3 regions of the Erwinia sp. 1181_3 genome follow, and region 3 is predicted to be linked to each of the others. Evidence: predicted binding sites of a transcription regulator. Region 3 holds the regulator's gene; each other region holds the start of a gene.

Region 1 (3,283 bases), on a different contig from region 3:
AAATTGGCTGATGTCAGTGTGCACACAGCCAGCGCGCAAGAACCGGAGCGTACTGAAGTACGTGAGGATTCTGAGCACTGCCCGGGATGTAAAATGACAAGTAAACTCATCAGCGAATCATTTAGACGTCCAGATGTTTACACCGCTATATTGTGCAGGTACTGTATCAACCACAAGCGCAAAATATTCACTGTCGATGTGAAGGACTCTCATGATCGAACTTAAACACCTGCGGACGCTGCAAGCGTTGCGAACGACAGGTTCACTGGCGGCGGCGGCGGCCCAGCTTCATCAAACGCAGTCAGCGTTATCTCATCAGTTCAGCGACCTGGAGCAACGTCTGGGGTTCCGGCTGTTTGTACGTAAAAGCCAGCCGCTGCGTTTCACGCCACAGGGAGAACTTTTGCTGCAACTGGCGGAACAGGTGCTGCCGCAAATCCAGCAGGCATTGCAGGCCTGCCATGAACCGCACCAGACCACATTGCGCATCGCTATTGAATGCCACAGTTGTATTCAGTGGCTGACCCCGGCGCTGAACAATTTCCGCAAGAGCTGGCCGCAGGTGGTGATGGATTTCAAATCGGGGATGACATTTGACCCGCAGCCCGCCCTGCAACAGGGAGAGCTGGATGTGGTACTGACCTCCGATATTCTGCCGCGCAGTGGGCTGTTTTATTCACCTATGTTTGATTTCGAAGTCCGCCTGGTGCTGGCACCGGATCATCCCCTGGCGCAAAAGGCGCATATTTCACCGGAAGACCTGGCCAGTGAGGTGCTGATGATTTATCCGGTTCAGCGCCAACGCCTGGATATCTGGCGTCATTTCTTACAGCCGGCCGATGTCAGCCCAACGTTGAAAAGCGTAGACAACACGCTACTGCTGATTCAGATGGTGTCTGCACAGATGGGGATTGCTGCGCTGCCACACTGGGTAGTGGAGAGTTTTGAGCATCAGGGACTGGTGGTAACGAAAACGCTGGGAGAGGGCCTTTGGAGCCGCCTGTATGCGGCAGTGCGCGACGGTGAACAGCGTCAGCCTGTAGTCGAAGCCTTTATTCGTTCCGCCCGCCAGCACGCCTGCGATCATCTGCCTCGGGTTCGTGATGCATCCCGTCCTGGCGTGCCACATCCTTCCATCAGCCATCCTTAGCATGCACGGCAGCCAGTCGACTACTGGCGTTACACGCTGACCCGCGCTCGTGACTCAGGGCAGCGCACGCCGCTAACGCAGATGCACCCTGAGGGACGACGAGTTATACTGCACTCACTGCAATTGTTTCACTACAGAGAGTCCCTATGACCAATAACGATGTCCTGCGCAGCGTGCGTTACATGCTGAATTTAAGCGATGCTAAAGTTGTGAGCATTCTGGCGCTGGCAGAGAGCGAAGTAACAGAAGCCGAAGTGCACAGCTTCCTGAAAAAAGAGGATGAAGCCGGCTATCGCCCCTGCCCTGATGTCATCATGGGTTACTTTCTGAATGGTTTGATTTTTGAACGCCGTGGCAAAAGTGAAGACGCACCTGCGCCTTCTATCGAACGCAAGATGACCAATAACATCCTGATGAAGAAGCTGCGTGTGGCCTTCGACCTGAAAACCACCGACATTCTGGAACTACTGAAAAGTGCCGATTTTGCGGTAGGACAGTCAGAAATTGGGGCGATCTTCCGTAAACCTGGGCATAAAAATTACCGCGAATGCGGCGATCAAATTCTGCGTAACTTCCTCAAAGGTCTGACGATGAAAATCCGTCCGGTGAAGAAAGCCTAAGCGATTGACTGACTGATTAACGCCACCTGCTGGCGTTAATCTTTGTTCTTCTGCCAGATCAAAACCTTCCTTTTAGAACAAAATCACTCACCAAACGAAACCCACAGCCTTTATCTGGGTTTGTATATGTGACTATCCTCACACTTTATAGTTTCATTATGAAAATAAAACACCGATTTGTGATGTAGATATAGCCATCTCGTCATAAAACTGTAACATTTGCGCCATTCTTCACAGTCAGTTGTTCTGATTACGACTACGCTATGCGCGAAATGGAACATTTATTCCTGTTTTAACAGGATCCTGTTCCTCTACTCTGCGCATTCGAAGCCGGATGTCAGTCTTTCGAGCCATGGGAGGCCAAAATGTTACGTTTTTTCAAACCTGCTGCACATCAGCCCCGCGTTGATGACAGCCGCGTTGACCCGTTATACCGCAAGCTACGCTGGCAGATCTTTCTGGGGATATTCTTCGGTTATGCTGCCTACTACCTGGTGCGTAAGAACTTTGCCCTCGCGATGCCCTACCTGGTTGAACAGGGTTTCTCACGTGGTGACCTCGGCTTTGCGCTCTCCGGCATCTCTATCGCCTACGGTTTCTCAAAATTCATTATGGGGTCGGTCTCTGACCGCTCCAACCCGCGCGTCTTCTTACCTGCTGGCCTGATACTTGCCGCGGCAGTCATGTTGTTTATGGGCTTTGTCCCCTGGGCAACGTCCAGCATCATGGTGATGTTTGTACTGCTGTTCCTGTGTGGATGGTTCCAGGGGATGGGCTGGCCGCCGTGCGGTCGTACAATGGTGCACTGGTGGTCACAGAAAGAGCGCGGCGGCATTGTTTCCGTCTGGAACTGTGCGCATAACGTCGGTGGTGGTATCCCTCCACTGCTGTTCCTGCTCGGTATGGCCTGGTTTAACGACTGGAAAGCGGCGCTGTATATGCCTGCTTTTGGTGCCATTGTTATCGCCATCATTGCTTTTGCGCTGATGCGTGATACCCCGCAGTCTTGCGGCCTGCCGCCGATTGAGGAGTACAAAAACGACTATCCACCGAACTATGATGAGAAACATGAAGATGAGCTAACGGCTAAGCAGATCTTTATGCAGTACATCCTGCCGAACAAACTGCTGTGGTATATCGCGCTGGCTAACGTGTTTGTTTACCTGCTGCGTTACGGCATCCTCGACTGGTCACCGACCTACCTGAAAGAAGTGAAACACTTCACGCTGGATAAATCATCGTGGGCTTACTTCTTCTACGAGTACGCCGGTATCCCGGGTACGCTGCTGTGCGGCTGGATGTCGGATAAAGTCTTTAAAGGTAACCGTGGTGCAACAGGCGTGTTCTTTATGGTGTTGGTGACCATTGCCACCGTTGTGTACTGGATGAACCCGGCCGGTAATCCTGGTGTGGATATGGCCTGTATGATGATTATTGGCTTCCTGATTTATGGCCCGGTGATGCTGATTGGTCTGCATGCCCTGGAGCTGGCACCGAAGAAAGCGGCGGGTAC
Region 2 (3,283 bases), on a different contig from region 3:
GTGCCAGTCATGACTAACGTGCGTGAACTTCGCCTCGCCGCCGGTCTTTCTCAGGAAGGCGCAGCCGAGCGCTTTAACCTCAGCCTGCGTGTCTGGCAAACGAAAGAGGCCGCCAGTAAGCCGGCGCTACTCAGTCAGGTTGAATATGAGTTCCTGTTGCTGCTGGCAGGCCGCCATCCGAATTTCACTCTGACAGCGCAGTAAATAAGACAGCAATGCGCAGGATGATGACGTCATACTCACTCACAGCGCCTGCGCACATGCCCATGCGGAACTCCACGCCCACTGGAAGTTATAGCCTCCCAGCCAGCCGGTCACATCCACCACTTCACCGATAAAATAGAGCCCTGGAACATCACGCGCCTCCATCGTTTTCGATGACAGCTGGGTGGTATCGACGCCGCCCAGCGTGACTTCGGCGGTGCGGTAGCCCTCGGTTCCGTTAGGCTGCACGCGCCACTGGTGCAGCGCAGTCGCCAGATCGGCCTGCTGACGGCTGTTCAGCTGCTTCAGCGTGCACTCCGGTACGGTCCCCAGCAGTTGCAGGCACTCAACCAGACGTTTCGGCAGCAGTTTTGCCAGGGTGTTTTTCAGGCTCTGATTAGGATGACTGTTACGCTCATCATTAATAAACGCGTCAATGTCCTGGCCTGGGGAAAGGTTAACGGTGACAAATTCACCCGGTAGCCAGTAGCTGGAGAGTTGCAGGACCGCCGGGCCAGACAGGCCACGATGGGTAAAAAGCAGCGCTTCTTTAAATACCGTGCCGTCTTCGGCGGTGAGTACCGATGGCACCGAGACGCCGGATAGTGTCTGAAGCTGTTCCAGCAGCGGTTTATGCAGGGTAAACGGCACCAGCCCGGCGCGGGTGGGAAACACCTTCAGGCCAAACTGTTCAGCCATTTTATAGCCGAACGGCGACGCACCCAGCCCCGGCATCGATAATCCACCGCTGGCGATCACCAGTTTCTCTGCCTGTACCTCTGTGCCGTTCAGTTGCAGCGTGTAGCCGCTGTCGTCACGCGTGACGGACACCACCTCACTGCGCAAGCGTAATGTGACCTGCCCGTTCTCACACTCTTTCAGCAGCAGGTCAACCACCTGCTGGGCAGAGTCGTCACAGAACAACTGGCCCAGGGTTTTCTCATGCCAGGCAATACCGTGACGGTTAATAAGATCGATAAAATCCCACTGGGTATAACGCGCCAGCGCAGATTTACAAAAATGCGGGTTATGCGACAGGTAAGCCGCAGGTTCGGTGTAAAGGTTGGTGAAGTTACAGCGTCCGCCGCCCGACATCAGGATTTTACGCCCGGCTTTTTTGCCATTATCAATCAGCAGCACCCGCAGCCCTTTTTGCCCCGCCTGGGCTGCACAAAACAGACCCGCTGCGCCTGCGCCTACTACGATAACGTCAAACTTTTCCACCACACACTCCGCGCCGACTTCTCAAAAACGCTGATTGTAGTGAGTTGGGGGCGGGGATACCAGCTTCAGGCCCCAATCGGGGTTGAAACATTTTGTAACTTTATGATTTTTTAGCCTTTTCACCCGTAACTGTCATCACATTGACACGTTACTGTCAAAAAAAGTCTATATTTCCCTTTCCCCGGGTGCGGTTTGTCGCTGATAATGCGCCGCGTTCATGTCCTCCAAAATGGCGTAACGCTTATGCTACATCTGTTTGCTGGTCTTGATTTTCATACCGGCCTGTTACTGGTACTCGCTCTGTTGTTTGTCTTGATCTACGAAGCAATCAATGGCTTCCATGACACGGCCAATGCAGTCGCTACCGTGATCTATACCCGTGCAATGCGCTCGCAGTTAGCGGTTGTCATGGCAGGGGTGTTCAACTTCTTTGGTGTACTGTTGGGCGGCTTAAGCGTGGCTTACGCTATCGTCCATCTGCTACCCACCGATCTGCTATTGAATGTGGGATCGGCTCACGGGCTGGCCATGGTCTTTTCCATGTTGCTTGCCGCTATTATATGGAATCTCGGCACCTGGTACTTCGGGTTACCGGCTTCCAGCTCTCATACTCTGATTGGTGCCATCATTGGTATCGGCCTGACCAACGCGTTGCTGACTGGCACCTCGGTGGTGGATGCGCTGAACATTCCCAAAATGATCGGTATCTTTATGTCGTTGATTATTTCACCGATTGTCGGCTTAGTGATTGCCGGTGGATTGGTGTTTATCCTGCGCCGCTTCTGGAGCGGGAATAAAAAACGTCAGCGGATTCATATGACTCCAGCCGAGCGTGAAAAGATCGATGGCAAGAAAAAGCCACCGTTCTGGACCCGTATCGCGTTGATTGTCTCGGCGATTGGCGTCAGCTATTCGCACGGCGCAAACGACGGCCAGAAAGGTATCGGCCTGATTATGCTGGTACTGATTGGCGTTGCACCGGCAGGCTTTGTGGTCAATATGAACTCCAGCGGTTATGACATCACTCGCACCCGCGATGCGGTCAACCATCTGGAACAGTATTACCAGCAGCATGCCACCTCGCTGAAGCATATCATCGAGATGTCACCGCCTGCGTTGCCAACGCCGGAAGAGGTGCCAACAGGTCCTCATGAGTTCCATTGTGATGCGGCGCGTGCTTTGCCTGCCATCCAGCGTGCTCAGGGTCTGCTGAACAACCTCTCCAGCTATGATGCGTTAAGCGTGGAACAGCGCGGCCAGCTGCGTCGCCTGCTGATGTGTATCTCAGACACCGCAGAGAAAGCCGCCAAGCTGCCGGAAACCAAGCCTGACGACAAACGCTTCCTCAACAAGCTGAAGGGCGACCTGCTCAACACCATTGAGTATGCTCCGGTGTGGATTATCCTGGCCGTCGCGTTGGCTCTGTCACTGGGTACCATGGTTGGCTGGCGTCGTGTTGCCACCACTATCGGTGAGAAAATCGGTAAAAAAGGCATGACTTACGCACAGGGGATGTCTGCTCAGATGACGGCAGCCGTCTCAATCGGTGTGGCAAGTTATACCGGGATGCCGGTTTCAACCACCCACGTCCTCTCCTCTTCCGTTGCCGGTACGATGCTGGTTGACGGCGGCGGCGTGCAGGGGCGCACCATTAAGAACATCCTGCTGGCGTGGGTCTTCACCCTGCCGGTCTCGATTGTCCTTTCCGGTAGCCTGTACTGGCTGGCACTGAAGCTGATTTGATGCGCAGCGGGTGGACCGAAAAAGGTCCGCCCGATAGAACGCATGATTCATCCAGAAGGCGCCCCCTTATCAGGGGCGCCTTTTTTAATGCCAGATGGCCAGCCCAATAAGA
Region 3 (3,283 bases):
TTCTACCGCCTGCATCGGGCGGCTCATCGCACCTAGCTGAGCAGCCCCCGCGGCAAGCGCAGTCGGCGCAGTCGACGAACCGGCCGCCTGGATCTGCACATTCACACCGGGATACTGACGATTAAAACTCTCACCCCACAGCGCCATCAGGTTACCCAGCGTATCCGAGCCAACGCTGGTGAGATTCCCCGCCAACATGCCCTGCTTCGCCAGGACCTGCGAACTGACCAGCAGCAGCGCCAACGCGATTAACAATTTCATTGCATGGGTTCCGTGAGACTTAATGCAACGCATTCTCGACCAGTTCGGCACTGACAATCAACCTTGGTGGCAATTGAAAGCTGAAACAGGTTTCAGCGCCGGGCGTGCTGCTGATATCCAGGCGCGTATTGTGGTGGCTGAGCGCATGCTTCACGATAGCCAGCCCTAATCCGCTACCGCCCGTCTGTCGGGAACGCGCTTTATCAACCCGATAGAAACGCTCGGTCAGACGAGGCAGGTGTTCCGGTGCAATCCCGGGTCCATTATCTTTAACCTTAAACTGTGCCCCCTGCGGGCTGCGCAGCCAGCTGATATCAATACGCGTGCCATCCGGCGTATGGTTAACCGCGTTATACACCAGATTGGAGATCGCACTGCGCAGCTGCTCGTCGTTGCCAAACACGCGCAAATGCGGGTCGGTATGGAAATAAATATCATGGCGGCCGTTACTGAGCGTTTCCGCTTCACGCTGCAACACCCGCAGCATCATCGGCACATCCACGGTTTCCTGCAAATCGATCGCCGGAGCAGCTTCAATGCGTGACAAGGTCAGCAGCTGTTTCACCAGGCTGTCCATGCGTTTAGTCTGCTCCTGCATGGTGTGCAGCGCCTTATCGCGCAGACTGCCCTCCAGCACGGAATCGTTCATCATCTCCAGATACCCCTGCAATACGGTGAGCGGCGTACGCAGTTCATGGCTGACATTAGCAAAGAAGTTACGCCGGGCCCCTTCCAGCTGATGCATCTGGGTGACATCACGCGCCACCAGCAACCATTGCCCTTCACTGTAAGGCATCACACGAAATTCAAGATGGCGATGGCTGTTCAGCACCAGCGTAAGCGGGCGAGAAAAATCACGCTGACGCAGATAGCGGGTAAACTCGGGGTAACGCAGCAGATTGAGGATATTCTGCCCGTTATCTTCCGGCCAGCGCAGCCCCAGCATCTGCTGTGCGAGGCCGTTGCACCAAAAAATCGTCCCCTCTTCGGTGGTCAGTACCACCGCATCAGGCAGAGATTCTGCACCGCTACGAAAACGTTTGATCAGATGACCGAGTTCACGGCGGCGGCGGCGGTTACGCGCCTGCATTTGATACAGGCCGTAAAACAGCGGTTCCCAGCTGCCACGGCCGCTGGGAGGTGTCATGCTGCGGTCAACCCACAGCCAGTGAGAGAGTCGAAGTAAGTTGTTGAAATGAAAGCCCAGCACACAGAGTACTGAGATTAACAGCAGCCAGGGGAGCCAACCCACCAGCAGCCCGAGCAGTAACGCGGGCAAACCGGCAAGCAGCAGCTCAAACAATAATCTCTTCCAGGAGAGGCGTTCCAACACGGTTCAGACTCCAGCGCGAACAATCAATAGCGTGCAGAGAAACGATAACCTGTTCCGCGAACCGTCTGCACCATACGATCGTGCCCGGTCAGTTCCAGCGCCTTACGTAAGCGACGAATGTGCACATCAACGGTACGATCTTCGACGTAAACGTTAGTTCCCCAGACATGGTTTAGCAACTGCTCACGGCTGTAAACACGCTCAGGATGCGTCATAAAGAAGTGCAGCAATTTATATTCGGTCGGCCCCATTTCCAGCGGTTGCGTGTCAGACATCACGCGATGCGATGACGGATCAAGACTCAGCCCCTGCATTTCAATCACCTCTTCCACCGCCATCGGTGAAATACGGCGCATCACCGCTTTAATACGGGCCACCAGCTCTTTGGGTGAGAAGGGTTTCGTAATGTAATCGTCGGCACCCACTTCCAGGCCACGGACGCGATCTTCTTCTTCGCCACGCGCGGTCAGCATCATAACCGGAATATCCCGGGTCATGGCTTCACGCTTCAGATGCTTAATAAACTGAATGCCGGAACCACCCGGGAGCATCCAGTCCAGCAGGATTAAATCCGGCCACGGCTCAATGAGCATACTTACTGCGCTGTCATAGTCCTCGGCTTCGATCGGTTGATAGTCATTTTGTTCCAGAACGAAACACAACATCTCACGGATTGGGGCTTCATCTTCAACCACCAGAATGCGCTTGGCCATTATTGCTCCTGCTACAGTGACAGGTTGTCACGGGGATATGCGGCGCCATTATGCGTCAGTTTTATGACACTTTTATGAAAAAAGCACCCCCTAAAAGCATTGATGGAATTAAATAAAATCCCCTCCTCATCAATATGTTTATCTGCTCTGAATAATTCGGGATGCAGGACAGGTATAATACTCCCCACGCTTTCTGCCATGAAAGGACCCCCATGCGCATCATTCATACTGCCGACTGGCATCTTGGCCAGTTTTTCTACACCAAAAGCCGGGCAGCCGAGCACCAGGCATTTCTTGACTGGCTGCTGGTGAACGCAGAAGCACAGCAGGCGGATGCGATTATTGTGGCAGGCGATATCTTTGATACTGGCTCTCCGCCGAGCTACGCGCGTGAGCTGTATAACCGCTTCGTGGTCAATCTGCAGCAGACCGGCTGTCAACTGGTGGTACTGGGCGGCAATCACGATTCAGTCGCCATGCTGAATGAATCCCGCGAGCTGCTGGCCTGCCTGAACACTCGGGTGATCGCCGCCGCCTGCGACGATGTTCGTCAACAGGTTCTGGTTCTTAATCGCCGCGATGGCCAGCCAGGAGCACTGCTGTGCGCCATTCCATTTTTGCGCCCGCGCGATATTCTGCGCAGCCAGAGCGGGCAGTCAGGGCGTGAAAAGCAGCAAAGCCTGCTGGAAGCCATAACTGAACACTATCAGCAGTGCTGGCAGGAAGCGCTGAAACAACGTGATGCGCTGGGCCTGCCGCTACCCATTATTGCCACCGGCCATCTGACAACGATGGGCGTGACCAAAAGCGATGCGGTGCGTGATATCTATATCGGCACGCTGGATGCCTTCCCCGCCGATTGTTTTCCCCCTGCGGACTATATCGCCCTGGGGCATATCCATCGCGCTCAGCGCATTGCCGATAGCGATCATATTCGCTACAGCGGCTCGCCGATCCCGCTCAGTTTTGATGAGCT

What was found. Region 3 encodes PhoB, which activates phosphate uptake and scavenging genes when phosphate is short. Its sites were predicted from a motif close to CTGTCATAAAACTGNCNNAT; they were not measured.
Region 1: a site for PhoB is predicted at 1,970-1,989, ahead of glpT (glycerol-3-phosphate transporter). Genes of this name have one in related genera too.
Region 2: a site for PhoB is predicted at 1,558-1,577, ahead of pitA (inorganic phosphate transporter PitA). Genes of this name have one in related genera too.

Annotation. Positions count from the first base shown of each region.
Region 1 is NZ_VTDE01000016.1:22,244-25,526, forward strand. Features, by position in the region: gene metR (HTH-type transcriptional regulator MetR) at 212-1,150, shown strand; gene FY046_RS22615 (DUF1456 family protein) at 1,297-1,770, shown strand; gene glpT (glycerol-3-phosphate transporter) at 2,136-3,283, shown strand, end outside.
Region 2 is NZ_VTDE01000005.1:173,773-177,055, forward strand. Features, by position in the region: gene FY046_RS15265 (transcriptional regulator) at 1-204, shown strand, start outside; gene FY046_RS15270 (NAD(P)/FAD-dependent oxidoreductase) at 244-1,428, opposite strand; gene pitA (inorganic phosphate transporter PitA) at 1,672-3,171, shown strand; gene uspB (universal stress protein UspB) at 3,256-3,283, opposite strand, start outside.
Region 3 is NZ_VTDE01000003.1:183,074-186,356, forward strand. Features, by position in the region: gene FY046_RS09200 (PstS family phosphate ABC transporter substrate-binding protein) at 1-261, opposite strand, end outside; gene phoR (phosphate regulon sensor histidine kinase PhoR) at 281-1,594, opposite strand; gene phoB (phosphate response regulator transcription factor PhoB) at 1,618-2,307, opposite strand; gene sbcD (exonuclease subunit SbcD) at 2,520-3,283, shown strand, end outside.